DNA from 4 places in the Pantoea sp. XAF26B01_ASV70 genome. Region 1 is predicted to be linked to each of the others. Evidence: riboswitches for the same ligand, from Rfam matches in the RefSeq annotation. Region 1 holds a riboswitch; each other region holds the start of a gene.
The links. A riboswitch is a leader RNA that binds a small molecule or an ion and turns the genes downstream of it on or off. The one in region 1 is predicted to bind thiamine pyrophosphate.
Positions count from the first base shown of each region.

Region 2: another riboswitch for thiamine pyrophosphate. It lies ahead of ACX8ZY_RS19930 (TenA family protein); the one in region 1 lies ahead of thiB (thiamine ABC transporter substrate binding subunit).
Region 3: another riboswitch for thiamine pyrophosphate. It lies ahead of thiM (hydroxyethylthiazole kinase); the one in region 1 lies ahead of thiB (thiamine ABC transporter substrate binding subunit).
Region 4: another riboswitch for thiamine pyrophosphate. It lies ahead of ACX8ZY_RS21350 (FAD-dependent oxidoreductase); the one in region 1 lies ahead of thiB (thiamine ABC transporter substrate binding subunit).

Region 1 covers NZ_CM137251.1:3,506,421-3,514,043, reverse strand. Annotated here, with positions in the region: gene ACX8ZY_RS16635 (DedA family protein) at 1-318, shown strand, start outside; gene thiQ (thiamine ABC transporter ATP-binding protein ThiQ) at 324-1,025, opposite strand; gene thiP (thiamine/thiamine pyrophosphate ABC transporter permease ThiP) at 1,009-2,619, opposite strand; gene thiB (thiamine ABC transporter substrate binding subunit) at 2,595-3,581, opposite strand; TPP riboswitch at 3,628-3,730, opposite strand; gene sgrR (HTH-type transcriptional regulator SgrR) at 3,766-5,427, opposite strand; gene ACX8ZY_RS16610 (MFS transporter) at 5,681-6,859, shown strand; gene leuD (3-isopropylmalate dehydratase small subunit) at 7,341-7,623, opposite strand, start outside.
Region 2 covers NZ_JBTNCJ010000002.1:88,520-96,142, reverse strand. Annotated here, with positions in the region: gene ACX8ZY_RS19950 (DeoR family transcriptional regulator) at 1-729, shown strand, start outside; gene ACX8ZY_RS19945 (LacI family DNA-binding transcriptional regulator) at 726-1,745, opposite strand; gene ascF (PTS cellobiose/arbutin/salicin transporter subunit IIBC) at 2,002-3,468, shown strand; gene ACX8ZY_RS19935 (6-phospho-beta-glucosidase) at 3,505-4,935, shown strand; TPP riboswitch at 5,042-5,144, shown strand; gene ACX8ZY_RS19930 (TenA family protein) at 5,213-5,914, shown strand; gene ACX8ZY_RS19925 (ABC transporter ATP-binding protein) at 5,911-6,651, shown strand; gene ACX8ZY_RS19920 (ABC transporter permease) at 6,648-7,409, shown strand; gene ACX8ZY_RS19915 (ABC transporter substrate-binding protein) at 7,433-7,623, shown strand, end outside.
Region 3 covers NZ_CM137251.1:1,529,631-1,537,253, reverse strand. Annotated here, with positions in the region: gene ACX8ZY_RS07250 (GntR family transcriptional regulator) at 1-216, shown strand, start outside; gene thiD (bifunctional hydroxymethylpyrimidine kinase/phosphomethylpyrimidine kinase) at 269-1,069, opposite strand; gene thiM (hydroxyethylthiazole kinase) at 1,056-1,853, opposite strand; TPP riboswitch at 1,888-1,988, opposite strand; gene ACX8ZY_RS07235 (hypothetical protein) at 2,296-2,493, shown strand; gene ACX8ZY_RS07230 (AEC family transporter) at 2,591-3,550, shown strand; gene ahpF (alkyl hydroperoxide reductase subunit F) at 3,613-5,181, opposite strand; gene ahpC (alkyl hydroperoxide reductase subunit C) at 5,253-5,816, opposite strand; gene ACX8ZY_RS07215 (GNAT family N-acetyltransferase) at 6,053-6,508, shown strand; gene apbC (iron-sulfur cluster carrier protein ApbC) at 6,505-7,617, opposite strand.
Region 4 covers NZ_JBTNCJ010000002.1:390,677-398,299, reverse strand. Annotated here, with positions in the region: gene ACX8ZY_RS21385 (LysE family translocator) at 142-771, shown strand; gene ACX8ZY_RS21380 (GFA family protein) at 957-1,385, shown strand; gene ACX8ZY_RS21375 (P-loop NTPase family protein) at 1,475-2,029, opposite strand; gene ACX8ZY_RS21370 (hypothetical protein) at 2,096-2,629, shown strand; gene ACX8ZY_RS21365 (alkene reductase) at 2,898-4,016, shown strand; gene ACX8ZY_RS21360 (ArsR/SmtB family transcription factor) at 4,033-4,347, shown strand; gene ACX8ZY_RS21355 (cysteine hydrolase family protein) at 4,593-5,138, shown strand; TPP riboswitch at 5,202-5,321, shown strand; gene ACX8ZY_RS21350 (FAD-dependent oxidoreductase) at 5,453-6,391, shown strand; gene thiS (sulfur carrier protein ThiS) at 6,381-6,578, shown strand; gene ACX8ZY_RS21340 (thiazole synthase) at 6,581-7,339, shown strand; gene ACX8ZY_RS21335 (HesA/MoeB/ThiF family protein) at 7,349-7,623, shown strand, end outside.

The DNA.
Region 1 (7,623 bases):
CTCTGGCCGCCTCTCTATCTGCTGCCCGGTATTCTGGCGGGTGTGGCGATCGATGTGCCCAAAGCCGCGCAGGGCGGCAGCTTTAAATGGCTGTTACTCGGCGCAGCACTGCTGATCTGGCTGGGTGTCTGGTTATGCTGGCGCTGGTGGCGCAGCGGCAAGAGTCGCGACTGGGCATCGGCCTGGCTGCCGCCTGAGCGCCTGCGCTGGGCAGGGCCGCTGGGGCTGGTGATTGCCGTCGCGGCTTTCGTCGGCATTCAGTTCCATCCGATGATGCCCATTTTCCGTCATCTGCTGTGGCAGGTTTTCTTCGCCTGAATCGCTTAACGACGCGGGATGCCGAGCACGTCGGCCTCCCGCGTGTCGCCCGACAGTAACTGTCGGGTCTCGCCATCCCAGTAAACCCGGCCATCCACAATCACCACGCTGCGCGGCGCAATCTGCTGGGCATCTTCCAGACTGTGCGACACCATCAGCAGCGTGATGCTGCGCGCTTCACACACCGAACGCACCAGTTGCAGCATCTCTCCGCGCAGCGCGGGATCCAGCGCAGAAAAAGGCTCATCCAGCAGCAGCACCGGACGGTCACGCAGCAGACAGCGTGCCAGCGCCACGCGCTGTCGCTGTCCGCCTGACAGCTCGCCCGGCAGGCGCGTCAGCAGATCGCCTAATCCCACCTGATCGGCCAGCGCAGCAAGCTGCTGGCGCTGCCCGGCGCTCAGCTTCAGTCCGGGGTGCAATCCCAGCGCCATGTTCTGCTGCACGCTGAGGTGCGGAAACAGGTTGTTCTCCTGAAACAGCATCGAAACCGGCCGTCTGGCCGGCACGCTGTGGGTGTGCTCCTGGCCGTCAATCATCAGGGTGCCCTGTGTTACCGGCAGGAAACCGGCAATCAGGCTCAGCAGGGTGCTTTTACCGGCCCCGCTGGGGCCGAGGATCGCGATGCGCTCGCCGCGGGTGGCGTTGAGACTAAAGCGCATCGGCAGATGCTGATAAAGGTACGTGAGGTTATTCAGTGTCAGCATGGCGGCCTGGTAATTTTTCCATCAGGGTGAACAGCAACAAACAGAGCAGTAGCAGCAGCAGCGCGGTCACTGCACCGTCAGCACCGCGATAGGCACCGATCTGTTGATAGAGGTAGAACGGCAGGGTGCGGAAATCGGCAGTACCAAACAGCGCCACCACGCCAAAATCACCGATCGACAGCACGCAGGCAAAGGCCAGCGCCTGGGCCAGCGGACGTTTCAGCGCCCGCAGTTCAATCAGCCGCAGCCGGTTCCAGCCGTGGATATCCAGCGAATCACAGAGTCTGCCGTAACGCTCCGCGACGTCACGCATCGGGTTCTCCAGCACTTTCAGCGCATAGGGAATGGCGATCAGCGCATTGGTGAAGATCACCAGCCCGTCCGCCGACGCCGGCAGACCAATGGTGGCGTTAAACAGCAGGAAAAAGCCGGTGGCGAGCACGATGCCTGGCATCGCCAGAATCAGCATGCCGCTGGTGTCGATAAGGGTTGCCGCCGCCGGGCGCTGACGCAGGCGCAGCTCGCGACTGCTCCACAGCAGCATCATGGTCAGCACCACACAGAGCAGACCGGCGCCGGTGGCGATGCGCAATGAGGTAAACGTCGCCTGCCAGAGAGCAGGCTGCGCCAGCGCGCCGCGCAGTCCGCCGTGCAGACCATCGATGATGACCGCCGCCAGCGGGGGCAGCAGCAGGATCAGCGCCAGCAGGATCAGCAGCGCATCAACCAGCTGCGCCCCGCGCGAATCCTGCGGATCGCGCCAGCCGTTCAGCTGGCTGGTTCCGGCGGGAATGGCCTTGCTGAAGCGCTGGCTGAGCAGCACCAGCGTCATGCAGCAGCCAAGCTGGATCAGCGCCAGAAGTGCAGCGCGTCCCGGATCGTAGTCATAACTCAGCGCCTGGAAAATCGCCAGCTCGATGGTCGTCGCCTGCGGGCCGCCGCCCAGTGAGAGCACGGTAGCAAAGCTGGCGAAACAGAGCATGAAGATCAGCGCGCCGGTCGGCAGCAGCTGACGCCGCAGCCATGGCCACTCCAGCAGACGAAAATGGTGCCAGCCGCGCAGGTCGAGCTGTGCCGCCAGCTGACGCTGTTCCGCCGGAATGCTCTCCAGCGCCTGCAGCATCAGGCGGGTCGCCAGCGGCAGGTTAAAGAAGACGTGCGCCAGCAAAATGCCCGACAGACCGTAGGGAGAGAAGTGGTAATCAATCCCTGCCAGCTGGCACAGCTGCGCCAGCCAGCCGACACGACCATAGACGGTGAGCAGACCAAATACCGCCACCAGCACCGGCAGCACCAGGGTCATGGCGCACAGACGCAGCAGCAGCTGACGGCCAGGGAAACGGCGTCGATAGAGCGCGCGCGCCAGCGGCACCGCTGGCAGCAGCGACAACAGCGCGGAGAGCAGCGCCTGACCAAAAGAGAAGGCGATAACGTGATGCAGGTAATCATCCTGCAGCACGCTGCGCCAGTCATTCTCTGGCGCGGCGCTCCAGAGTGCACCGAAGGCCAGCAGCGCCACGCTGATTAACAGCAGCGTGGCGAGCGAACCGGGGATAAGCCAGCGCGGCATCAGCGGCTGACGGCGCGTTGCCACTGGCTGATCCAGCCTGAACGCTGGCTGGCAACCTCTTCCGGCGAGAACTGCAGGGCGGTGGCGGGCACAGTGAGCGCGCTAAAACCGGCAGGCAGCGGCGTGTCGATTACCGGGTACATCCAGTTACCGGTCGGGATAGTGCGCTGGAAGTCGGGTGACACCATAAACTTCATGAATTGCTGTGCCAGCGCCGGCTGTTTGCTGCTGGCTAACTGCGCGGCAACTTCAACCTGCAGATAGTGGCCCTCTGCAAACGGCGCGGCGGCATAGTTCTCTTTTTTCTCTTCGATGATGTGGTAAGCCGGTGAGGTGGTGTAGCTCAGCACCAGATCGCCTTCGCCCTTGAGGAACAGGCCATAGGCTTCACTCCAGCCTTTGGTCACCGTCACGGTTTTCTGCGCCAGCTTTTGCCACGCCTGCGGTGCCTGATCGCCATAGACTTTCTGCATCCACAACAGCAGACCTAAGCCGGGGGTGCTGGTACGGGGATCTTCGTAGATCACCCGCCACTTTTCCGGGCTGTCGACCAGCTCTTTCAGGCTTTTTGGCGGATTCTTCAGCCGGGTTTTGTCATAGACAAACGCGAAGTAGCCATAATCAAACGGCACGAAGGTGGTGTTGTGCCAGCCGCCGGGCAGTTTTAATGTCGAGGCATCGACCTGACTTTCGGCAAACAGACCGGTTTTTTGCGCCGCCTGTACCAGATTGTTATCCAGCCCCAGTACCAGATCGGCTTTGCTGTTTTTTCCTTCCATGCGCACGCGGTTCAGCAGCGACACGCCATCTTCCAGCGTGACGAATTTCAGCTCGCAGTTGCACTGCGCCTCGAAGGCTTTTTTAACCGCCGGGCCAGGGCCCCAGTCAGCGGAGAAGGAGTCGTAGGTGTAGACCGTGAGAACCGGCTTAGCCGCCAGAACGGGGGCGGAGAGTAACAGCAGCACCGGCAGAACTTTGTTTAACACTTTGCGCTCCTTCAGGAGAATAGGGGATGAGTCGCAAAGGATCTGAGCACAGAGGCCTCCCAAATCCCTACGTCGGTATTAACCGAATCAGGTTCGACGGGTATCTCTCAGCTGCTTGCTGGTGGCAGGCGGCACCCCGTTGAGAACGTCACATTCTAGTCATTTCAGCGCCGGGGCGAAAGCCTCACAGCGCGGGTGGCGCGAACCAGGCGGATTTAAAATCAAACCAGCCCAGCGTATTCATCCGAACGCCGCGCATGCTGCGCTGACCTTCAAGCAGCAGCCAGTGGTGAAACAGCGGATGAAGACCCGCTTCTTCGACTAACTGTTTACTCCATTCGGCCAGCGGCAGCGTTTTCTCGCGCCAGCGGGCCGCATCGCTGTGCCAGTCGATCGGCAGACAGTGATGCAGCAACGGGATCTCATAAAGCTGCGCAAACAGAGAGTAAGTCAGCGGCAGGGTAAAGTTTACGCTGCCAAGCCAGATATCACTTTCCGCTTCGCCCTGATACCAGCTTTCGTAGCTGATCTCGCGGGTCTCCAGCGTGACGCCATGCTCTGCCAGCAGCGGACGCAGCGCGTTAGCGATGCCTTCATGCTCCACGTGCTGGCTGTACCAGGTCAGCGTCAGGTGGGTTAAGCCGGGCGGTTTTTCCACTGGCGTCAGGTCGCGCCGATGATGCCAGCGCGGCAGCAGGCCATATGCCGGAAACCAGTAGCGCTGGTAGCCGACACCGGCGTGATTGAGCAGGGCGATAGGATTAAACAGGTAGCTGACCCAGCGCCGGACCGCCTCGTTGCGTCCCTGTTCTGAACGCTGGTCGAACAGCAGATAGTAGCAGCCCTCTTCAAGGCGGCTCTCCTCCTGAACCTCATCGGCTCCATCGCCCTGCAGACGGACACCGGCATAGACCAGCTCATCGCTGATGTCGGGCAGTACCCAGATAGAGACATCATCAATCAGGGCGCGAAAACCAAAATAGTCATCAAACGCTTCGATCTTCAGCTGACTCTCCTGATTGCGGATCACCCGGTAAGGACCGGTGCCAACCGGCTGGCGGGCAAAATCGTGCAGCGTCGGCCATTCGCGCGGCAGGATCATCGCACTGACGCTGCCCAGCAGCCAGGGTAATCCCTCGTCGGGCTGGCTTAAGCGGATATCCAGCGTCCAGGGCGCGGGCGAGTCGATCTGCTCGATATGGGAAAAGAGCGGATGAGGGCGCTGACGCTCAAGCGTGGCCAGCACATCCTCCATTTCCAGTTCTCTGCCGTGATGAAAGCGAATCGCCGGACGCAGAAAAAAGCGCCAGTGAAGCGGGGAAGTCTGCTGCCAGTGGTGCGCAATATCGGGCTCGATTTCCCCGTTTTCCTCATTTATCCGCGTCAGGCCGTTGAAAATCTGTCGCGCAATGTGGGTTTCGGAGCGCCGCAGCGGCGAACCGGGCAGCAGATTGAGCAGCGGACGATAGTAGAGCACCCGCAGGATATGCTTGCCCTGACGGAAACTGCGGCCCAGATGCGCGGCGATCATCTGCCGTACCTGATTTTTATCGCCCACCAGCTGGACCAGCTGATCGATGCGATCCTGCTCCAGCAAATCCTCGGCACGTTGCTGCTGCAGGGCCAGTCCGGTATAGCAGAAGGTAAGCTGTGAACGCTTGCCGCGTCCGGCTTCCGCCTGCCAGATCAGCCAGCCCGCGGCCTGCATCCGGTTGAGCAGATTGCGCATATGGCGGCGCGAGCAGTGCAGCAGGTCAGCCAGTTCGCTAAGGGTAATCTCCTGCGTTTGCCCCTGACAGCTCTGCCACAGGCGAATGAACTGCTGCTTCAGACGTGATGAGGACATAAAAGAGGAACTCCCGGTGAAAAGCGCTCTGTTTTTCTTGCCCTATTTTAAGAGCAAACTTTGCGTTATGGGAAGAGCGGGAGGCATTCAGCACTGAATGGCGTTCGACCCTGACTTCGCTGTTCAGCGGAGTGCTTTTCTGAGTAGGGTGCATTTACACCGCCAGCAGATGATCTCTGCTGGCTTTTTTCATGTTGCGCGGTATCGTCTACCCTTCTTTTTCCCCTCTGTTTGTTCTGTAAGGGATTTCGGTATGAAATCGCTGTTAACGCGGCAGCGCCGCATCAATCCGGTTTACCTCGCTTTTATGGTCGCCTCGTTCATGCTGGGCATCGCGGGCGCACTGCAGGCGCCGACGCTCAGCCTGTTTCTGACGCGCGAGGTGCAGGCGCGGCCCTTCTGGGTCGGACTGTTTTTCACCATCAATGCGGTGGCCGGTATCGTGGTGAGCATGCTGGTGGCAAAGCGCTCTGACAGCGTCGGCGATCGTCGTCATATCATTCTCTTCTGCTGCCTGATGGCGCTGGTCAATGCGCTGCTGTTTGCCTTTACCCGCCACTATCTGACCTTGCTGACGCTGGGCGTGCTGCTGTCGGCGCTGGCCAGCGTCTCGATGCCTCAGCTGTTTGCGCTGGCGCGGGAATATGCCGATCAGTCGGCGCGTGAAGCGGTGATGTTCAGTTCGGTGATGCGTGCACAGCTGTCGCTGGCGTGGGTGATTGGGCCGCCGCTCTCCTTCGCGCTGGCGCTGAACTACGGCTTTGTGACGCTATTTATGGTGGCCGCCGCACTGTTTCTGATCTGTATCTTGCTGGTCTGGTTCACCGTGCCGTCGGTGCCACGTTCGCAGCCCCTGATGCAAAGCGGCGGGCTGCCGCTAAGTGGCTGGCGCGATCGGGATGTGCGTTTACTGTTCCTGGCCTCAGTCGCGATGTGGACCTGCAACACGATGTATATCATCGATATGCCGCTCTATATCAGCACCACGCTGGGGCTGCCTGAGAAGCTGGCCGGTCTGCTGATGGGAACGGCTGCGGGGCTGGAGATCCCGGTGATGCTGCTGGCTGGACATTACGCGCGGCGTATCGGCAAGCGCCGGTTAATGCTGATCGCGGTGGCGGCTGGCGTACTGTTTTATCTGGGGCTGGTGCTGTTCAATTCCCGCACGTCGCTGATGGTGTTGCAGCTGTTTAACGCGGTGTTTGTCGGGATTATTGCTGGCATAGGGATGCTGTGGTTTCAGGATCTGATGCCAGGACGGCCTGGTGCGGCGACCACCATGTTCACCAACTCGATCTCGACCGGCATGATTCTGGCTGGCGTTATTCAGGGCACGCTCAGTGAGCGACTGGGACATGAGGCAGTTTACTGGCTGGCATTCGGGCTGGCTATTGTGGCGCTGGTGATGTCGGCACGGGTGCGCGACGTATAAAGAAGAAGGGCGACCCGATGTCGTAATGCCAGTCAGTTAAGCGACAGGTGATAACGCAGTCTGGTGCCGCTCAGGGGCTGGCGGTCCTCGCGCCGCTGCGCGGTTCCTTCACTTCATTCTTCTGCCTGACGGACCGCCGGGGATGGCACATCCTGTGCCGCCCCGCCTTTCGCCCGCGTCCTGCGGGCTCTCCTGGCAGACTCATTCTGTTCAGCGCTGCGGATTGCCTGCCCCTGCCCGGCCCCGGCCTGCTCTGAAACTTCAGTGTGTATTGTTAAGAAGGGCACGAGAGTGGAGGCTCAAAGCCGAAGGTACCGCGTGAGCGGCGCGAGGACGGCCCGGCAGCAGCAAGAGGTGCGCTGGCCCGCACTGCGGCTCGCTCGCCCGGAAAAAAAGCTGCCACGTTTGACCGTGACAGCCTTTACAAATGTAATCTTAACTGATCAGCATTACGACCCGATGTCGCCCTGCTTTAACTCAATCAGCGCAGGAAGGCGGGCTGATTCTGCTCATACTGCGAAATGGAGGCTTCGTGCTGCAGCGTCAGACCGATGCTGTCCAGGCCGTTAATCATGCAGTGGCGGCGGAAGCTGTCGAGCTCGAACGAATAGACTTTATCGCCAGCGGTGACCGTCTGCGCCTCCAGGTCTACCGTAAAGCTGATGCCGGGCTGGGCCGCAACCAGTCTGAACAGCTCATCCACTTCCTCTTCGCTTAACTTCACCGGCAGCAGCTGGTTGTTGAAGCTGTTGCCATAAAAGATA
Region 2 (7,623 bases), on a different replicon from region 1:
ATTATTCAACTGGTTAATAGCCGGGGCAGCGTAACGGTCAGCGAACTGGCGCAGCTTACCGGGGTTTCTGAAGTGACGGTGCGTCAGGATCTCACACTGCTGGAACGCGACCGGTTGCTGCGGCGGGTTCACGGTTCCGCGCTGGCGCTGGACAGCGATAACGTCGGCACCCGCATGAATACCCGCTATCTCACTAAGCAGGCGCTGGCACGACATGCGGCCAGCCTGGTTCAGGCGGGTGAATCGGTCTTCATCGAAGGCGGCAGCACCAATGCGCTGCTGGCGCGTGCGCTGGCTGACCGCGCCGATCTTACGCTGATTACCGTCAGTCACTATATTGCCCAGCTTCTTCGGGAAGCCACCTGTGAGGTGATTGTGCTCGGTGGCCTGCTGCAGAAAAGCAGTGAGTCAGTAGTCGGCCCGCTGACGCGGTATTCCATCCAGCAGGTTCATTTTCACCGGGCATTTGTTGGCGTGGATGGCTGGCATCCGGAGACCGGTTTTACCGGCCGCAACATGCTGCGCTGTGATGTGGTGGATGCCGTGCTGGCGAAAGGCGCTGAGAGCTATGCCCTGACCGACGCCTCCAAGTTTGGTCAGATTCACCCTTATCCGCTTTCATCCGGTTATCAGGTCGGGCACGTGATTACCGATGAGACGCTGGATGCGGCGGCGGCAGCGCAGCTCAGGGAAAAGGCGATAGAGGTGATACAGATCGCCGCAGGTTAAGCAGAACGGCCGGGGCCTTTAGTAACGGAGTCCCGCATCATCAGGCTGGCCGTGAAGGGTGCCTGAGTATGCCAGTCTCCGCCATCCAGCATGGTCAGCAGGCGGTTAATCGTCTCATCGATCATCTCGGTGACCGGCAGTTTCATGCTGGATAACGACGGCGTGATGAAGGGCGCCAGCGGAATATCATCGAAGCCAATCACCGAAACCTGCCCGGGTACCGCGATGTTGCATTCAGTCAGACGTTTGATGGCACCAATCGCCATCTCATCATTACTCGCCACCAGCGCGCTGAATGTCACCCTGCGTTCCAGCAGCTGGTCCACGGCCGCCATACCGCTCTGCGCCGTCCATTTACCGGTCACGATTCGCCGGGAATCGGCTTCAATGCCCTGTGCGGCCAGCGCAGCGTGATAGCCGGAAAGTCGCTCGACGCCGGTCGGCGAATCGAGTGAACCGGTGATAAACGCGATCTCGCGATGCCCCTGATTCAGCAGATGGCTCACCGCCGTGGCGCTGCTGGCGTGCTGATCGCTGTAAATGCAGTAGCTATGGTTGACGCGCAGCCGCCGGTTGATCACCAGTATCGGCTGTTTGTGCCGGGAGATAATCGCATCCAGCGCGTCAATGCTCAGGAAGCGCGGATAGATAATGATGCCGTCACAGCGCAGATCGAGCAGAAACTGAATCGCCGCCTCTTCCTGCTCAGCGGTGTGTTTGCCGTCCGCCAGAATCAGCTGGCGGCCCTGCTGCTCCAGTATGCGCGCGGAGTGTGCCATTAGTTCAGTGAAGTAGCTGCCGCTGTAGAGCGTATTGGTGATCACCAGTCCAATGGTCTGAGACGTTTTTGTCGCCAGGTTGCGCGCCAGCAGATTGGGCCGGTATCCGGTTTCGGCAATCGCCTTCAGTACTTTTTCACGCTTTTCCTGCCCGACATAGCCATTGCCCGAGAGCACACGTGACACTGTCGCTTTAGAGACGCCCGCCCTGTTTGCCACTTCCTGAATCGTTGCCATGGTGATGCTCCTTTGCTGCGTCGTCCTGCAGTCTACCTAAGCCTCTCAATGTTGGAAATATTTACCCCGTCTTAGTATGAGGTTACCTGGCAGCATCAGGTGATGGAGTTCACAAAAAAGAGATCTGGATGATTTTGGCGCTTGTCGGCGCTGTGAAAGCACTTCATGATTTTGTGAAACCGGTTTCCTATTTACCTGCCCGCAGGCGAAAAAACATAAAAACTTTAACCGATTTACCCTACAGAGAAGAGCGATCATGCCCAGAAATTATGCCGAGGTGTCACGCGCCATCGTCGATGCGCTAGGCGGCCTCACCAATATCGAAGCCGTAACCCACTGCATGACCCGCCTGCGGTTTGTGTTGAAAGATGAAAACCAGGTCGACTATCCCCGGCTCAAGGCGATCAATGGCGTTATGGGCGTGGTGCACAACGACACTCAATGCCAGGTGATCATTGGTAACAACGTGTCACAGGCTTATCAGGCGGTGCTGGAGCTGGGATCGCCCGCAGCGACATCAACTGCACCCGTGAAACGTAAAATCACGCTGCGAGGCATCGGTGCAGGTATTCTTGATGCGCTGGTGGGCACCATGTCGCCGCTGATTCCGGCCATTATTGGCGGGTCAATGGTTAAGCTGCTGGCGATGATCCTGGATATGGCGGGCGTGTTTGAGAAAGGCTCATCAACGCTGGTCATCCTCAACGTGATTGGCGATGGCGCATTCTTCTTCCTGCCGATCATGGTGGCCGCCTCTGCGGCGCTGAAATTCAAAACGAACATGTCGCTGGCGATCGCCATTGCCGGTGTACTGGTTCATCCCAACTTTGTTGAACTGATGGCGAAAGCGGCACAGGGTCAGGCGGTGGAATTTGCTTACATCCCGGTGACCGCGGTGAAATATACCTATACGGTGATCCCGGCGCTGGTGATGACCTGGATCCTGTCGCACATCGAGCGCGGCGTGGATCGTATTACCCCTGCCGTCACTAAAAACTTCCTGAAACCGATGCTGATTGTGCTGATTGCGGCACCCATCGCGATTGTGCTGATTGGTCCGATTGGTATCTGGATCGGCAGCGGCATCTCCGCGCTGGTCTACACCGTGCATGGCTATCTTGGCTGGCTTTCCGTCGCGATTATGGGCGCAATCTGGCCGCTGCTGGTGATGACCGGGATGCATCGGGTGTTCACCCCCACCATCATCCAGACCATTGCCGAAACCGGCAAAGAGGGCATGGTGATGCCGTCAGAGATTGGTGCCAACCTCTCGCTGGGGGGATCGTCGCTGGCGGTGGCGTTCCGGACCAAAAACCGTGAACTGCGCCAGACCGCGCTGGCAGCGGCGGCATCAGCGATTATTGCCGGCATTTCAGAACCGGCGCTCTATGGCGTTGCGGTCCGCTTAAAACGACCGCTGATCGCCTGTCTGATCAGTGGTTTTATCTGCGGCGCGGTCGCGGGCATTGGCGGGCTGGCCAGCCACTCCATGGCCTCTCCCGGCCTGTTTACCAGCGTACAGTTCTTCGATCCCACCAATCCCATGAGTATTGTCTGGGTCGGTGCGGTCATGGTGTTGTCTGTGGTGCTGTCATTTGTGCTGACGCTGCTGTTAGGTTTTGAAGATATTCCTGAAACCGAACCCGAAACCAAAACCGCACCCGAAAGCGCAACGCAACCTGCGCCCGTTACCGAACGCGCTAACGCGATTAATAGCCACTAAAGGAAAGGGTCACGCTGACCCGGAAAAGAGGATTGCATGTCTGATTCAAGGTTTCCGCAAGGATTTTTATGGGGCGGCGCACTGGCCGCCAACCAGAGTGAAGGCGGCTTTCGTGAAGGCGGAAAGGGCTTAACCACCGTCGACATGATTCCACATGGCCCGCACCGTATGCCGGTCAAACTCGGTCTGGAAAAGCGTTTTACCCTGCGTGACGATGAATTTTATCCCAGCCATGAAGCCATCGATTTTTATCACCGCTATCCGGAAGACATTGCGCTGATGGCGGAGATGGGGTTCAGCGTGTTCCGCACGTCGATTGCGTGGAGCCGTCTCTATCCCAATGGCGATGAACTGACGCCCAATCCGCAAGGCATCGCCTTTTACCGCGCGGTCTTTGAGGAGTGCCGGAAATATAATATCGAACCGCTGGTCACGCTCTGTCACTTTGATGTGCCGATGCATCTGGTGACTGAATATGGCTCGTGGCGCAATCGCAAAATGGTCGACTTTTTTGCCCGCTATGCCCGCAGCTGCTTTGAGGCGTTTGATGGCCTGGTGAAATACTGGCTGACCTTCAATGAGATTAATATCCTGCTGCACAGCCCGTTTTCCGGCGCCGGTCTGGTGTTCGAACCCGGTGAGAACAAGGATCAGGTAAAGTATCAGGCGGCCCATCATGAACTGGTCGCCAGCGCGCTGGTAACGCGCATCGCGCATGAAGTAAATCCGATGAACCAGGTCGGCTGCATGCTGGCAGGCGGCAACTTCTATCCCTGGTCGAGCAAGCCGGAAGATGTCTGGGCTGCGCTGGAAAAGGATCGCGAAAACCTGTTCTTTATTGATGTGCAGGCGCGTGGGGCCTATCCGGCCTACGCCGCGCGCGTGTTCCGTGAAAAAGGTGTGACGCTTGAGATCGCTGACGGCGATGCCGACATTCTGAAAAACAGCGTCGATTTTGTCTCGTTCAGCTATTACGCCTCACGTTGCGCCTCGGCAGAGATGAATGAGCAGAACAGCAGCGCCGCCAATGTGGTGAAATCCCTGACCAATCCGCATGTACCGCGCAGTGAGTGGGGCTGGGGTATCGATCCGCTCGGCTTACGCATCACGATGAATATGATGTATGACCGCTATCAGAAGCCGCTGTTTCTGGTGGAGAATGGCCTGGGCGCGCGCGATGAGATCGAATCAAATGGCGAGATCAACGATGATTACCGCATCAGCTATCTGCGCGAACATATCCGCGCCATGGGCGACGCGATCGAGGATGGCGTGCCAGTGATGGGTTACACCAGCTGGGGCTGTATCGATCTGGTTGCCGCCTCAACGGGTGAAATGAGCAAGCGCTACGGATTTGTCTATGTTGACCGCGACGACCTGGGTAACGGCACGCTGGCGCGCACGCGGAAGAAATCCTTCTGGTGGTACAAAAAAGTCATTGCCAGTAATGGTGCGGATCTTGAGTGACAACGTCACTTAAAATCTATCGTCATGCTGTTACTGGCGCGACAGCAACGCCGGAACAGAACGCTTATTACTGCCGTTGTACTCCGGCAGTAATTATCGTATAACCAATGTCTCCGAGGGGTGTCCTGTAATGGGCTGAGATGGCGTAAGCCGAACCCTTTGAACCTGATCTGGGTCATGCCAGCGAAGGGACGGGTCGGCAGATTTTCTGCGTCATCTCCTGCAACATTCCCTGTTCCAGACCGTATGCCCGGATCTCCCTGTTACTGGAGATCCTATGTCACATCCGCTTTTCGACACCGGCTTTTATGGTCGTCTGCGCCAGCAGGCGGGCAGTCAATGGCACGCCTATATCGGGCACGATTTTGTGCGGCAACTCGGTCAGGGCACCCTGCCACCCGCCGCCTTCCGCCACTATCTCACCCAGGATTATCTGTTTCTGTTGCACTTCGCCCGTGCCTGGGGCCTGCTGATCAGCAAACTTTCCGAGCCTGCAGCCTTACGCAGCGCAACGGCATCGCTTAACGCTATCGTCAGCGAACTGCCACTTCACCAGGCTTACTGCCAGCAATGGGGCATCAGCGAGGCGGCTATGGCGAGTGAACCCGAAGCCGTGGAAACGCTCAACTACACCCGCTACGTGCTGGACGTGGGTCACACCGGGGATGCGCTGGAGCTGCTGACCGCGCTGATGCCGTGCGTTGCCGGTTACGCTGAAATTGGCCTGACACTACTGCATGATCCCGCAACCCGCTTTGAGGGGAATCCTTACGCGGCATGGATAGAAAATTACGGCGACGAAGCCTATCTGGCTGGCGTTCGCTCCTCACTTTCACTGTTTGAAACCCTGGCCCGGCAGCGTGCCGGTGAACACCGGTTTCACCCGCTGGAGGCGATCTTCACCACTGCAACCCGGCTGGAAGCCGCTTTCTGGCAGATGGGTCTCAACCATGCTGCCGCCCAGCGGATCAGCTCATGAACCTGCCGTGCAGTCCGGTGCCGCCAGGCATTTCAATTCGCCAGCTCAGCCTGAATTATGGCCAGCAGCCACTCTTCAGCCAGCTTGATCTGGAGATCGCGGGCGGTGCTTTTACCGCTTTACTGGGTGCCAGCGGCGTCGGAAAAAGCAGCCTGATGCGGGTTATTGCTGGTCTGACGCCACCCACCGCCGGGCAGGTCAGCGGCAGCGACGGCCTGCCACTGACCGGACGCATCGCCTGGATGGGGCAACAGGATCTGCTCTATCCATGGCTGACGGTTGAACAAAATGTCTGCCTCGCCAGTCGCCTGAAAGGTGAAAGCGCCGATCGCGACTGGGCGCAGCATCTGCTGATGCGGGTAGGTCTTAGCCATTCTGCAAACGCGCGACCCGCGACACTTTCCGGCGGGATGCGTCAGCGCGCCGCGCTGGCCCGCACCCTCTACACCCGTCAGCCCGTTGTGCTGATGGATGAGCCCTTCTCCGCACTGGATGCACTCACCCGCGCTCAGATCCAGACGCTGGCCGCAGAAGTGCTGGTCGGACACACCGTGCTGCTGATTACCCATGACGCCGCTGAAGCCAGTCGGCTCAGTCACCACATGCTGGTGATCGGTTCTGCGGGAATTGAAACCTGCCCGCCCCTGGCGGGCCAGCCACCGCGGGCTGCAGACGACATACAGGTAATGCAGAGTCAGGCCGCATTGCTGAAGCAGCTGAGCAGGATAGCGGGATGAGATTACACAAAGGTTTTGCCGGTCTTCACCGTGGAGTGATGCTGTTTGCCGGACTAATTGCGCTGTGGTGGCTCGCCACGCTGACTTCGGTTCCGGCCTTTCTGCTGCCCTCACCCGCTGCGGTCGTCATCGCACTGTGGCAAAACGCAGGTTATCTCGGCCATCACACTTTGATTACCCTGACCGAGATCGTCAGCGGCATGGCCCTCGGCGTGCTGCTTGGGAGCGTGCTGGCGCTGGGTATGACCTTTTCACCGTGGCTGCAGCGCTGGATGATGCCGCTGGTGATCACCAGCCAGGCGATTCCGGTTTTTGCCCTGGCGCCGCTGCTGGTGCTCTGGTTTGGTTTCGGCATGGGCGCAAAGGTCGCGATGGCCGTCCTCGTAATCTTCTTCCCGGTGACCTCCGCCTTTTTTGATGGCCTGCGTAGCGTCACGCCCGGCTATCTCGATCTGGCCCGCACGCTGGGCGCATCACCTGCAGCGCAACTGCGCCATGTCCGGCTGTTAGCCGCGCTGCCCGCCCTGGGCTCAGGATTGCGGATGGCGGCAGCCGTCGCGCCAATAGGCGCAATCATCGGTGAATGGGTCGGCTCGGCCGAAGGGCTGGGCTACGTGATGCTGAATGCCAACGCCCGGATGCAGAGCGACCTCTGTTTCGCCGCCTTGTTTATTCTGGTGCTGATGACGCTGGCCCTGTGGCTGACCCTCGACATCCTGCTACGCCGCCTGATTACCTGGGCACCCGAGACACATTAATGACCATACCAATGAGAAAACCCATGACAAAAATGCCTCTGTTTACCCTGCTGTTCAGCGCCACCTTAGCCACACAGGCTCAGGCGATGGAGAAACTGACACTGGTGCTCGACTGGTATATCAATCCCGATCACGCACCCATTATGGTGGCCCAGCAGACCGGCGCGTTTGCGGCAGAAGGGCTGGAGGTTAACATTGTGCCGCCTTCCGATCC
Region 3 (7,623 bases), 2.0 Mb from region 1:
AACATCAAAGCGGCCATGGACCGGGTGCGGTTTCTGACGCTGAGTGAAGTCTCTCCACCGGACAAGCTGATTGAGCAGCATGAAGAGATTTTTGCGGCGCTGAAGCGTCATGACGCCGATGCAGCCGAAGCGGCAATGCGTCGTCATCTGCAGGAGATGATCTTCTCTATCACCCCGATTGCCGAGCGTAACAGCGCCTGGTTTGAAGCACCCTGAACCTGAAACCGCCCGTACCACCTGATTACCAGGTCGATGCGGGCCTTCGTCGTTACCACCATTGATGAAAATGGTGAACCGGCCCGATACCCTTCCCGACCTCCAGCGAATCCGCCTGTAGCAACGCCTGCTGTAACCAGTTTTTGGCTTCCCCAATCGTCTCTGCCCAGTCAGCATGACGTGGTCGCAACGCGGCTAAGGCTGCCGACAGCGTACAGCCGGTGCCGTGCGTATGACGGGTATTCACCCGCGGCGTACTGAATCGCTGCTCTGCTGAGTGCGTGATCAGCCAGTCCGGGCTCTCTGCCGCCGCAAGGTGACCGCCCTTCATCAGCACGGCCTGACAGCCCAGTGCCAGCAATGCCCGTCCCTGCTCGCGCATTTCCTTTTCATCTGCCGCAATGGCGCAGTCCAGCAACGCCGCCGCTTCCGGCAGATTAGGCGTGATCAGCGAGACCTGCGGCAATAACAGCTCCCGAACACTGGCTACGGCGTCTGGCGAGAGCAGCGCATCACCACTTTTCGCAACCATGACCGTGTCCAGCACGATAAACGGGATTGCCGCATTGCTCAGCCGGGCCGCAACCTGCTCCACGATAGCTGTTTCTGACAGCATGCCAATTTTTGCGCTGTCGATGCGCACATCACTGAGCACCGAATCGAGCTGGGCAGCAACAAAGTCAGGCGTAATGCGATAAACCGACTGCACGCCGCAGGTGTTCTGTGCCACCAGCGCGGTGATGACGCTGGTGCCATAGGCTCCCAGAGCGGAGAAGGTCTTGAGATCGGCCTGAATCCCTGCGCCGCCGCTGGGATCGGTACCCGCAATCGTCAGAGCGTTAATACGCTTCATGATTACCCTCCAGCGTCCAGAGTGCATCAATAAACGCCGTGGCAAAGCTGCCGGGGCCGGCAGCCTGCGCCGCTGCCTTTTCACCCGCCAGCGCCATCACCTGACAGGCGGCCGCGACATTCATCAGCCGATCGCCAGGCAGAGAGCTGAAACCCGCCACCACTGCCGAGAGGGCGCAGCCGGTCCCGACTACCTGTGTCATTAAGGGGCTTCCACCGTGTACAGCAAGGAGTCGCTGACCATCGGTGGCGTAGTCCACTTCACCGGTGACGACCACCAGCGTGCTCCAGGTTTCCGCGAGCTGTTGGGCCGCATCGAGTGCTGCATCCGCCTGATGCAGCGTGTCGACACCGCGCCCGCCGCTGGCCTGTTGTGCCAGCGCCAGAATCTCTGACGCATTCCCCCGAATCACCGCCGGTTGCTGGTTTAACAACTGCTGGCAGAAGTCACTGCGCAGCGTCAGCGCGCCGACGGCAACCGGATCGAGTGTCCAGGGCGTGCCCGCCTGATTAGCCGCGGTGACGGCAGCCTGCATCGCCTGCTGGCGATCGCGGGTTAAGGTGCCCACGTTAATCAGCAGTGCATCGGCCATGCTACTGAACTGGGCAGCCTCAGCGGCATCGATCACCATCGCCGGTGAGGCATGGAGTGCCAGCAACACGTTGGCGGTGAAGTTCTGGACCACGTCATTGGTCATACAGTGCACCAGCGGTGACTGGCGCCGGAAAGCGTGCAGAATGGGCGCGAAGTGCGCGGCAGAAAGGTGTTGAGATTGATGTGTCATCGTAGCTCCCAACCGGCGAACAAGAAGGCGAATGCGGTCAGGCATCAGACTTCCCTACGCTGGCATTATCCAGTTCAGGTCAGCGGGTTTTTCTCAGCCCTTTCCGTGTGGAAAGCGGCACCCCGAGTCGTATTACGGCTTGCAGCATAGGCAAGCCGCGCAGCGAAAGCAAGCGACTCCCGCCTGGGAAATAATCAGAGCTGAAACAATTCACATGATCCCGATCAACGCCTGAGGGTGCAAAAAAAGGCTTAATGCTGCGGGTTAACGAGATACCTCTTTATAGGTAGCCCCGCTTATTACCCGGATAGGTAATATTTCCCGCAGTGACTCTGGTTATCCCATAATAATTAACCTGCTTGCAGCATCATCGTAAAAAACACTTTATTTCATGGGGTTAGAAAACTCCTGAAGCGGAACTTCATACTATTCAGGATGTATGATGCGATTTTTAGCGCTTATTCCACACCGCCATCGATGGCAGGATATTAATATTGAACGCAGGGGTGCCGTGGCACCCAATGGCAGACAGTACCTCTCCACCTATATCTCCGCCCGTTGCACAGGCTGTGGCGAAATTATTCACCGGGTCTATTATCGCGACATCAGCGATCGGCAGGCGCGCCGCTGGTTAGGTTAGCGTCCCGGCAACGGTCATTCCGGACACAGCTCAGGTTAACAGTTAGTTAGCAATTTGTTAGTCTGGTAACTAATCATCGTCTGACCAGACTCTCTCTATGCCACTGCTGTTTGAAAGCTTAAGCCATCAAATTTACCTGTCAGCCCCGCTGTTTATCCTGATCCTGCTGGGGTACTGCCTGACGCGCCTCGGGAAATGGCCCGCCAGCATCAGCGAAGGGATGAACCGCTTTGTGTTTAACGTTGCCCTGCCCTGCATGCTGTTTCGGGTGATGAGCACCTTCTCGCAAAGTCCGCCGGTGGATGCGCGCCTGTTGCTGGCCTTTTTCGGCAGTTGCCTGCTGGTGTTTATCGTGGGACGACTGCTGGCAACAAGGCTGTTTAATCTGGATGGCGTAGCGGCGTCGGTTTTTGCGCTGGGCGGCATCTTTTCCAATAACGTCATGCTGGGGATCCCGGTGGCCACGGTGCTGCTGGGGCCAGAAGCCCTGCCCCCGGTGGCGCTGGTGCTGGTGTTTAACAGCTTGATCCTCTGGACCTTACTGACCGTTTCGGTCGAGTGGGCAAAACAGGGCAGCTTCTCGCTGGAAGGACTCTGGCGCACCCTGCTCGGCGTGCTGAAGAATCCGCTGATCATCGGTATTCTCAGCGGTACAGCCTGGAGCTTTCTGCAACGTCCCTTGCCGCTGCTGGCCGCTGAACCGCTAAAGATGCTGGCCTCACTGGCCGCACCCTTGTCGCTGGTGACGCTGGGCATGAGCCTGGCGCACTATCGGGTGCGGGATGGCTTAAAAGAGAGCTATACCATCTGCCTGCTGAAGCTGGTGCTGCAACCGATGACGGTATGGGCTATCGCGTGGCTGACCGATCTGCCGCCGCTGGAGAGTAAAGTGGTGGTGCTGCTGGGATCGATGGCAGTCGGGGTTAACGTCTATCTGATGTCGCAGAAGTTTAATGTCATTACCGGCCCGGCGGCGGCGAGCATGCTCTTTTCTACCGTGTTTGCGGCGGTGACAACACCAATCTGGATGATGCTGATGACGCTGGCGGGCTATTAACAGGCTAAAAAAAAAGCCCCTCAGCACGCGTGCTGAGGGGCTATTGTCTGGCTAACTAAAAGTTACTCAGCCGATTTGGTACGAATCAGATAGTCAAAAGCGCTCAGTGAGGCTTTAGCACCTTCGCCGCTGGCGATGATGATCTGCTTGTACGGTACGGTGGTGCAGTCGCCCGCGGCGAACACGCCTTTCAGGCTAGTTTCGCATTTACCATCGATGATGATCTCACCCATTTTGTTGCGCTCAACCGCACCTTCCAGCCATGGGGTATTCGGCAGCAGACCGATCTGAACGAAGATACCGGAGAGCGGCAGCTCATGAGTGGTCTGCGTCGTACGGTCGATATAGTGCAGGCCGGTAACTTTGGTGCCGTCGCCTTTCACTTCGGTGGTTTGCGCGTTCAGGATCACATCCACGTTCTTCAGGCTGCGCAGCTTATCCTGCAGCACCTGATCGGCGCGCATCTCACCGGCAAACTCCAGCAGCGTAACGTGTTCGACGATACCGGCCAGATCGATGGCCGCTTCCACGCCGGAGTTACCGCCGCCGATCACCGCCGTGCGTTTGCCTTTAAACAGCGGGCCATCGCAGTGTGGGCAGTAGGTCACGCCTTTGGTGCGATACTCTTCTTCACCCGGTACACCCATGTTACGCCAGCGTGCGCCGGTCGCCAGGATGATGCTGCGTGATTTCAATACTGCGCCAGAGGCGGTTTCGATGGCGTGCATTCCGCCCTCCTTCGCTGCCGGGATCAGTTTGATCGCGCTCTGGCTTTCAATAACGTCCACGTTGTAATCATCCACATGTGCGCGCAGTGAACCGGCCAGTTTGGCCCCTTCGGTTTTCGGTACGGAGATATAGTTTTCGATATCGACCGTGTCCAGCACCTGACCGCCAAAACGCTCACCCAGCAGGCCGGTACGGATACCTTTACGTGCTGAGTAGATGGCTGCCGCTGCGCCCGCCGGGCCGCTGCCGATAATCAGGACTTCATAGGCGTCACGCTTGTTCAGCTCTTCCGCTGCACGTTTGTCGGCATTGGTATCCACTTTGCTGACGATTTCCGCCAGGCTCATGCGACCCTGACCAAACTCTTTACCATTGAGGTAAACCGCTGGCACGCCCATCACGTTACGTTCCTGAATCTCGTTCTGGAACAGGCCACCGTCGATAGCGGTGTGGCTGATGCGCGGGTTAATCACCGCCATCAGGTTCAGCGCCTGTACGACGTCAGGGCAGTTATGGCATGAGAGTGAATAGTAGGTTTCGAAATGGAAGTCGCTGTCCAGCGCGGCAATCTGATCCAGCAGGCTTTGTGCTTCTTTCGACGGATGCCCACCGGTCTGTAACAGTGCCAGCACCAGTGAGGTAAATTCGTGACCCAGAGGTGAACCGGCAAAACGCGGGCCACTGTTCGAACCTGGGTTGGTGATCAGAAATGAGGGCTTACGCACCTGACGATCGTTCTCTTCGCGGAAGCTGACTTTTTCAGACAAACCGGCGATATCAACCAACAGTTCACGGATCTCGGTTGATTTTGCACCTTCGTCCAGCGTGGCAATCAACTCAACAGGTTTGGTTAATTTCTCAAGGTAAGCCTTGAGCTGGGTTTTCAGATTTGTGTCGAGCATAGTGATATCCTGGTCAAAAAATCGGGTGCCGCAGCACCCGATTGGAGAATGGTCGAAAGGCCGAAGCGGAATTAGATTTTGCCAACCAGGTCCAGAGACGGAGCCAGTGTTGCATCACCTTCTTTCCATTTAGCCGGGCACACTTCACCTGGGTGAGAAGCCACGTACTGAGCCGCTTTCACTTTGCGCAGCAGGTCAGAGGCGTCACGGCCAATGCCTTCAGCAGTGATTTCGATTGCCTGGATAACGCCTTCCGGGTCAACGATAAAGGTACCACGGTCAGCCAGACCTTCGTCTTCGCGCATGATTTCGAAGTTACGGGTCAGCGCGCCAGTCGGGTCACCGATCATCGTGTACTGGATTTTCGCGATGGTGTCAGAAGAACCGTGCCAGGCTTTGTGGGTAAAGTGGGTATCGGTAGAAACGGAGTAGATATCTACGCCCAGTTTCTGGAACTCTTCGTAGTGATCAGCCACGTCGCCCAGCTCGGTCGGGCAGACGAAGGTGAAGTCAGCTGGATAGAAGAAGAACACACTCCATTTACCTTCAACGTCTTTCTCGGTTACGTCGATGAATTCGCCGTTTTTGAATGCTGCGTTTTTGAACGGCTTGATTTTGGTATTGATAATAGACATCTGGTGGCCTCCGTTAAAATATGTGATGCAGGTTACATAATTTCCGGGCCAACATCTAATATGCAGTCGTTATCAATTTGATTAACGAAAGCTATCAAACGCTAAGAGCCTGATGCTCTCTGGCCCGGCAGGCAGTGTACAGCGATTTACGTGACATTTAACCCGCTTTATCTTTTCCGCCCCTCTCCGCAAATCGCTGCTAGTTTTGTTAGACCGGATTAAAAGGGAGCTGACTTGTGGAGATTCGTCCGTTTACTGAAGCCGATCGTCCTTTTCTGCGTACGCTGTTTCTGGCGGCGCGTCGGCATAACTGGCGCTGGCTGGACGGCAGCGAGTGGCAGCTGGAAGATTTTGATGGGGTAATCCTGGGTGAAACCGTGCTGGTCGCGGAAGCTGATGGACAGCGGGTCGGATTTGCCGGCCTGCTGGAGAACGATAACTTCCTGCACAGCCTCTATGTCGATCCTGACTGGCAGGGGCGCGGCGTGGGCAGCGCTTTGCTTAAGGCGGCAGAGGCGCGCTTTACCTCAACCGGTGCGCTGAAGTGCCTGCAGAAGAATAAAGCGGCGCAGGCCTTTTACCTGAAACATGGCTGGAAGATGATTTCACAGGGCGAAGGCGAACATGGCGGCTACGTGCTAATGCACTACCCGCTGGCTTCGCAATATGCCAGCGGGTCGGGTCGTGCTTAGAGCGCGCGGAAGGCGATGTCGCCGGGGATGACTTCGCCCTGCCAGTAAAGCTGGGCAGCAACGCGTCCGGCCAGCTGGCGATAAAGCGCGGTAAACTCGCTATCGGGCCGGCGAATCACCGTCGGCTGTCCTTCATCGAGATCTTCGCGCAGGTCAATGTGCAGCGGCAGCTGAGCCAGCAGCTGCGTCTGGTAATCCTCTACCAGTTTCTGTGCGCCGCCGGTGCCGAAAATCGGCTCATGGAAGCCACACTGACTGCAGATATGCAGGCTCATGTTTTCCACCACACCAAGTACCGGCACATTAACCTTTTCAAACATCACCAGCCCTTTGCGGGCATCAATCAGGGCGATATCCTGCGGCGTAGTCACCACCAGCGCGCCGGTGACCGGTACGTTCTGCGCCAGCGTCAGCTGAATATCGCCGGTACCGGGTGGCATATCCAGCACCAGATAATCCAGCTCAGGCCACAGCGTCTCGTTCAGCAGCTGCATCAGCGCTTTGCTGGCCATCGGCCCGCGCCACACCATCGCATTGTCGTCCGTTACCAGATAACCAATAGAGTTGGTTGCCAGCCCGTGCGCCATGATCGGTGCCATGTGGGTGCCATCCGGCGAGGTAGGCCGCTGATCCTGGGTGCCAAGCATGTTCGGCACTGACGGGCCATAAATGTCGGCGTCAAGAATGCCGACCCGCGCCCCCTCTGCTGCCAGCGCCAGCGCCATGTTCACGGCGGTGCTGGATTTACCCACGCCGCCTTTGCCAGAGCTGACTGCAATAATATTTTTCACGCCGTTGACGCCCGGCTGGTTTTTCACCCGTTTCAGGGTGGCAATGTCATGGCTGAGTCGCCAGTCGATGGCACCCGCGCCGGTCTGACGCAGCAGTTCGGCGCTGACCTGCTCTTTCAGGACGTCGAACCCGCTGGCCCAGGCAAACGGCATCAGCAGCTCCACATGCAGCGTACCGTCAAGCTGTGCCACGTGATGTAACGCCTTCAGGGCGGTGAGATTCTGCTTAAGGGTCGGATGCTCAAAGCTTCTCAATACGCCAGCCACGATGGCGCGCAGGCCTTCTGGCGTCTGCGGTTCCCGGGATTGTGCTGTCATCCCCTA
Region 4 (7,623 bases), on a different replicon from region 1:
GCAGAAGAAAGCTATATCTGGAAAACGTTTGATTGCGCAGATCGTTTAAAGCGAGAAACGAAGTCGCAGCGAACCAGGAGATAGCAAATTTGCACGTCAGCCGATATAACAGATAAATAACAACCCATCGCAGAGGACATCATGGCGCTTTCGCACGAATTAATCCTGATCTTCACCACCTACTTTGTCGCTACAGCCAGTCCCGGGCCAAGTAATATGGCGATAATGGGAACGGCAATGAAAAAGGGCAGGGGTGCCGCACTGGCGCTGGCTGCGGGTGTCGTGAGTGGTTCGATGCTCTGGGCGCTGCTGGCCGCCTGCGGTGTGCTGACCGTGCTGGCCACCTTCGCACAGTTGCTGATCGTATTAAAAATTGGCGGAGGGTTATATCTGTTATGGCTGGCGTTTAAAGCCGGCAAATCTGCGATACGCCGCACTGAGGCCAGCGATTTTAAAGCCAGCGATGAGCGTGTCGCGTATGGCAGACTGTTCCGTCAGGGGATACTGATGCATATCGGCAACCCCAAAGCGATTCTTACCTGGGTGGCCATTATGTCGTTTGCACTGAAGCCGGATGTGGTCGCCGCCACGCTGCCGATAATCATCTGCGGCTGTGCGGTGATTTGCGTGGTTGTGTTCGGCGGCTATGCTCTGCTGTTCTCAACTGCCGTGATGGGCGCATTTTACCGTCGCATTCGTCGCGGACTCGATGCGCTATTAGCCTGCTGCTTTGCGCTGGCAGGGCTGAAACTGGTATTCAGCCGCAGTTAGTACTGATGAAGGTGTACGAGGGGTTATCCGCTTCTGGCTCAAATCCGCAAAAGATCATGCAATGAGCCGGAGCGGCATTAAATTAACAAGGTTGCGGTAGCGCTTCAGCAGCCCCTTACTTTAACACCACTATGATCAGGCAAGTAGTCAGACAATCCAGGAATCTGAGTGAACAGGATGATGAAATGAAAGGCGCATGTCTGTGTGAAACCGTTGTTTTCGAAATATCAGTAACCCCCACGCGCTATTACCGTTGTCACTGTTCTTTGTGCAGAAAACAGAGCGGAACCGGCTATAACCTGGCAACGATCGTAAAAGAGAGTGACTTCAGCTGGATTTCTGGTGAGAGCCAGATCGCGTCATGGCGCAAACCCACAGGTTATCGCAACGATTTTTGCGCCAGCTGTGGCTCCACAGTGCCTAACCGGTTGCGTGGCAGGCCTTATATCTGGCTTCCGGTTGGTTTACTCAGTGAGCCTGCCGATATGCAGTGCACAGGTGATTATTGTACTGATGACGCCATGCCCTGGGACACAATCCGTTCAGAGACAAATCATGCCGGGCCGGTAGATTCGCTGGACTCTCTTCTGACGAGCTTAATGCTTTTTGATTGATGGCAGTGATGCTTCTTTGTTATTCAAAAAGTTACTGAGTCAAAGCGACCCCATTAACGGAAAACAGACGTTATTCCGGCAGCCTGTGTTCATCGATCATTTTTCGTTAGCTGTAATCCCCAGTAGTCAGAACAGGCTTTAACATCGCGGGGAGAAGGAAGCAGAAGTTTTGGCAGTCTGACCTGGTCGTAAAGCTTTTTATGGCGCTTTCGATTCTGCGGGGCAGTACGGAGAATATATTTCAGCATCTCCAGGCTCATCTGCTCTCTGCCCATCCCCAGGCCGCCAATACGCGGCGTGGATGAGTAACATCTGCGAATGTACCGCAGCAGTGCCACTGTCACTTTTACATCCAGCAGAATTAAGCCTGTGGCACGCGCGAATCGTTCTTCAATGCATTTGGTGTAATTACCCTCCATCACCCATCTTTCCTGACTCACCGCCTCAGCATGCAAACGGAGAAATTCTGCCGGTGCTCTGGGCATCCATTGACTGTCCGGAATATGGTGAAGCTGATCCAGATGAACTGCTGGTAGATCTGTTTTGCGAGCAATGGCTTCAGCTAAGGTCGATTTTCCGCTGTTCGAGGGACCCATAATACAAATGCGCGGCCCAAGCGCGTCTAATGGAAGTGCACTATTCACAACGTCTCCTCTGAATTAACCCTGTCTGAAATGGATAAATGCGCGGCTGCTAATACGCAGACCGCTATGGATGAGTTTGCCGCTGCACTCCATGAGGTGCTGGCTGAAGGCCAGGTGGGCCGTAATCAGTATGATAATTCGGATACCTCGGAAGCCATGGCGCTGACCCTGACGCAGTCTAAGCTCCATAAACTGATAGAAAAATATGTCTCCGGCGATAACCAGAAGCAGGCGAATGACATTGCTGATGAGATGATAAGCGTCAAAGTCGCCATTCGTGAACGTCAGACGTTGCTGGGAGCACAGGATACGCTGGCGTTAGCCATACGTCATGGAACACGCGACATGCAGGAGAGCGCACGTGACTATCTCAGCCAGGTTAAGAGCGCAACCGCACGGCCACAGGTGGAGCTGGCCGGGATGATGGAAGCCATGAAGTCGGGCCGTGATATGGACTCTGTCTTCAGCACCTTTGCCGATTTGATTCGTGCCACGCCGAATCCTGACAACAAAGCACAGCCCTCCATTGATGGCGCACTCAGTCAACTGGAGGTTTATCGCCAGCAGTGGCAGGCGTTCACTGAAAAATACGCTTCTTAATGTTCTTATGATCCTGCAGGCAGCACCTCCGTCCCGGCGAAGCAATTTGCCTGAAAGCGGCGTCTGCAGGATCTCCTCCTGACGTTACGCAGTCAGGCGCTGCGATGAGGGACTGTTAATCCCACGCGCTGTCAGCACTCCACCCTGATAGTGACCCTCTGCCAGAAACCACAGATACCGCCCTGGACAAAAAGCACAGATTACACATTTACAAATTTAAATGTGTAAATATAATGTCGCCTCTTCACACATCAGAGGATTTTTTGTCATGCCGTCACTTTTTACCCCCTTGAGTCTGGGCGACCTTCAGCTTCGTAACCGCATTGTACTGCCGCCGCTGACGCGCTGCCGCAGTGAACAACCGGGCAACATTCCCGGCGAGATGATGGTGGAGTACTACCGCCAGCGTTCCAGCGCGGGACTGATGATCACCGAAGGCACCCAGATTGAGCCTCGCGGGCAGGGCTATGCATGGACGCCGGGGATCCACAGCGAAGCGCAGATCGCCGGCTGGAAAAAGGTTACAGAGGCAGTACATCAGCAAGGGGCCACGATTTTCTGCCAGCTCTGGCATGTTGGCCGCGTGTCGCATAATGAACTGCAGCCGGGCAAGCAGGCACCCGTTGCCCCTTCAGCCATCGCAGCCGATAACGTCCGGGTATTTATTGAAACCGGGCCTGGCGCCGGCATATTGACCGCACCCAGCGAGCCACGCGCACTGACTACATCGGAAGTTAAAGAGATTGTAGAGCTTTACCGACGCGCGGCGGAGAATGCCAAAGCGGCCGGTTTCGACGGTGTGGAACTGCATTCCGCCAACGGTTATCTGATTAACCAGTTTATTTCTGAGCACACCAACTTCCGTACGGATGAATATGGCGGCTCTGCTGAGAATCGTCTGCGCTTCCTGCGAGAAGTCGTTGAGGCGGTCAGCTCAGTATTTGGCAGCCACCGCGTTGGCGTCAGATTTGCACCTCTGTTTACCAGTACCGACGAAGAGCGCGTCTATCTCGGCCTGGTTGAAAGTGATCCACACGCGACCTACATCCGCGCAGCAGCACTGCTGAACGAGCTGGAAGTTGGCTATCTCTCCATTGCTGAAGCCGACTGGGACAACAGCCCGGAGATGCCAGAGAGCTTCCGTGTCGCGCTGCGGGAAACATTCCGCTCTCCGATCATCTATTCGGGTCGCTACACGGCTGAAAAAGCGCAGCATGTGCTGGAAAAAGGCTGGGGCGATCTGTTTGGTTTTGGCCGCTCATTTATCGCTAATCCCGATTTGCCCGCGCGGATTAAATCAGGATATCCGCTGAATGAGGTCGATCACGCCTCCCTGTATGGCGGCACTGAGAAAGGCTATACTGACTATCCATTTTACCCATCCTGATATTCTGTGAGGCGGCATGTCCCCCGAAAATGCCCTGAAGTTACTGTCCAACCCGACCAGAGTGGCAGTGCTGAAGTGGCTTAAAAATCCTGACGAAGCGTTTGCGGGCTATACCCAGCTCTATCCCTTCGATCAGTATGGCGTTTGTGCCAGCCTCATACAGGACAAGGCGGGCTTATCACAGCCCGCCACCTCGTTATGCCTGAAAGCACTTCACAATGCGGGGCTGGTTGAAGCCAGCAAAGTCGGGAAATGGACTTACTATCGCCGCGCCGAACCGCGCATTCGTGAAATAACCGATGCGGTAACCCAATCGCTGCAGGCGCTTTAAAAGCGACGGCGTACAGGGTAATGTAGATGTCAGCACCATCCTTCTGAGGGTGACTTCACCGAACGCATTAACTCAGGGTCAGAAAATGTTTATGTCAGTTCTGTCTTTCACAACCGTCACCACCACCGCCTCTGGCGGCGGCGTGAGCGACTCTGTGACTGGCACCTGACACAACAGATTCTCACTCCCCGCCGAACCGGACGGGGAGCTGTTCTCCGTTCTTAAAAACTGAATGGAGACAGGTCATGGTTACATCTGAAAGTGCACTTTTAATTATCGACATGCAGCAGGGCCTTTTTAATGGTCCCGAGGCTCCCTTTGCCGCAAATTCGATCTTGTCGAATACCTCAATTCTCATTACTAAAGCCCGGGCTTCTGCCGTCCCCCTCTTTTTCGCACGCCATATCGGCCCGGATGATTCCCCTTTTAACGAGCAAAGCCCGCTGACGCGCCTGATCCCGGAATTGCAGGTTAACCCGCAGAGTGATGTCGTCTTCACCAAAAGATATCCCAGCTGTTTCAGGGATACTGGCCTGCAGCTTCAGCTGAAGCAAAAGGGCATTAAGCAACTGGTGATTGCGGGGATGAAAACAGAGTTCTGCGTTGATACTACCTGTCGGGCAGCCCCGGAGCTGGGTTTTAACGTCGTACTGATTTCCGATGCGCACACCACCGTCGATAATCCCCACCTCTCTGCGGAGAAGATTATTGCGCATCACAACCAGACGCTGGCGGGCCCCTTTGTGACGCTGGCAACCGCAACTGACTGGCATTTCGGTTCTGCCGGTTAAGTCCGATTTTCTTACCCGGTTCTATGCAGTCTGCTTGACGAAGCTGTCTGCTTAACTTACAACTAAATCCGTCAGGGGAGTCTCGCCAGAGAGACTGAGAGGCTAATAGCGCACCGCGCGGCTTAGCGACCCTTAGAACCTGACCCAGTTGATACTGGCGTAGGAAGACGGGTATCTCATCAGATACTTGCCGCAGGGGCGCATTCGCAACGTTCCTGCCTTTTCCCTCTGTATCACGGGTCTTCGTTAACGGATAACGAGGCCAAATTGAAATATCTCATCCTGAATCTTTCTTTTCCTGTCCGGTGGACACCATGAGCCGCTGGTCGGTGCTCGGCAGCGGCGTTGCCGGGCTTTGTGTCGCCACGCTGCTGCTGGAGCGGGGAGAAACGGTCGAAGTTATTACTCAGCCTGACTGCCGTGCGGCCTCGCACTGGGCGGGCGGCATGCTCGCGCCCTGGTGTGAAGCAGAAAGCGCACCGCCACAGGTGATCGAATGGGGCCAGCACGCGGCCAGATGGTGGGCGAAACGCGTTGATGGCGTGGAACAGCAGGGCACGCTGGTGGTTGCTCCGCCGCGTGACAGCCGCGAACTCACGCGCTTCGCCAGTATGACGCAGCAGCATCAGTGGGTCTCTCCCGGTGACATCGAACCCGCGCTGGAAAACCGCTTTGCCCGCGGCCTGTTTTTCGCCGCAGAGGCGCATCTCGATCCGCGCCGCGCCTTGCAGCAACTGCGCGACAAACTGCAACAGGCTGGCGTCCCCTTTCACAGTGGTAAACCCGGCGGCAAAATCATCGACTGCCGTGGCATCCACGCCACCGATCGGCAGCCCGCCCTGCGCGCCGTGCGGGGCGAAATGGTGATCCTGCACACATCCGACGTACAACTCTCCCGTCCTGTCCGGCTGCTGCACCCGCGCTTTCCCTGCTATCTGGTGCCGCGTGCCGGGGGCCACTTCATGCTGGGTGCCACCATGGTCGAAAGCCACGACAGCAGCCCGATCAGCGCCCGGGCGATGATGGAATTGCTCAGCGCCGCTTACAGCCTGCATCCGGCGCTTGCCGAAGCGCGGATCGTGGAGAGCGGCACCGGTCTGCGTCCTGCTTACCGGCAGAACCTGCCGGAAGTCCGCTACGAAAATGGCCGTTTCTCACTTAACGGCCTCTACCGCCACGGCTTTTTGCTGGCCCCGATCATGGCTGAAAAACTTATGCTGCAACTGACTCAGGAGATGACTCATGCGCGTTGAACTGAATGGACGCACGATTGAAACCGGCGCAACGACGCTGGCGGAGCTTATGGCGGAGCAGCAGATCGATCCGCGGACCGTCGCCACCGCGCTGAACGGGGAGTTTGTACCGCGTAGCCGCTATGCCAGCCAGCAACTTGAGGCGGGCAACCAGCTCGAAATCCTGTCACCGATGCAGGGAGGTTAACCATGTTCTATCAATTTACTCCGCAATCCCGATTTCTGCTCGGCACGGCCGGTTATCCGTCACCGGACATTCTGCATCAGGCGATCAACGCGTCAGGCGCGGAAATTATTACCGTCAGCCTGCGACGGGAAGGCAGTGAAGGCGGCGCTTTCCGCACGCTGCTGCAACAGCTCAACAAACGTATTCTGCCGAATACGGCGGGTTGCCACACGGTGAAAGAGGCGGTGACGACGGCGCAGATGGCGCGTGAACTGTTCGACACACCGTGGATCAAGCTGGAGGTGATTGGCCATGCCGACACGCTGCAGCCCGATCCTTTTGCCCTGGTTGAGGCCGCACGGATTCTCTGCGCTGACGGGTTCCAGGTGTTTCCCTACACTACGGAAGATCTGATTGTTGGCGAAAAATTGCTGGAAGCGGGCTGTGAAGTGCTGATGCCCTGGGGCGCGCCGATCGGCTCCGGCCAGGGACTGCGTAATATCGAGGGACTGCGCGCTATGCGTGCGTGGTTTAAAGATGTGCCGCTGATTATTGATGCGGGCATTGGCGCGCCTGGCCAGGCGGCTCAAGCAATGGAGATGGGTTTCGATGGCGTGCTGCTCAACACGGCGGTGGCAAAAGCGCGCGATCCGGTGCGTATGGCTGGAGCCTTTGCTGCTGCAATCCACGGCGGACACGAGGCGTTTCAGGCGGGATTGATGGAGCAGCGCGACATGGCGTCTGCTTCTACGCCTATTTTTGGTCTGGCACAATTCAGTTAAGGAGCAGCGATGGAGCGTTATCAGCGACAGACGATGTTGCCTGAGATTGGTGAAGCGGGGCAGCAGCGGCTGAGCAGGGCAAGGGTGCTGGTGGTGGGGGCGGGCGGGCTTAGTGCAATGCTGCTGCCGTTACTGGCAGGCGCGGGTGTGGGATTTATCCGTCTTTACGATGGCGATCGGGTTGAACTGCACAACCTCCACCGGCAGACGCTGTTTGGCGTCGACGATGTGGGTCAGCAGAAAGTATTTTGCGCTCAGCGTGCGCTGGCGCAGCGCAATCCTGA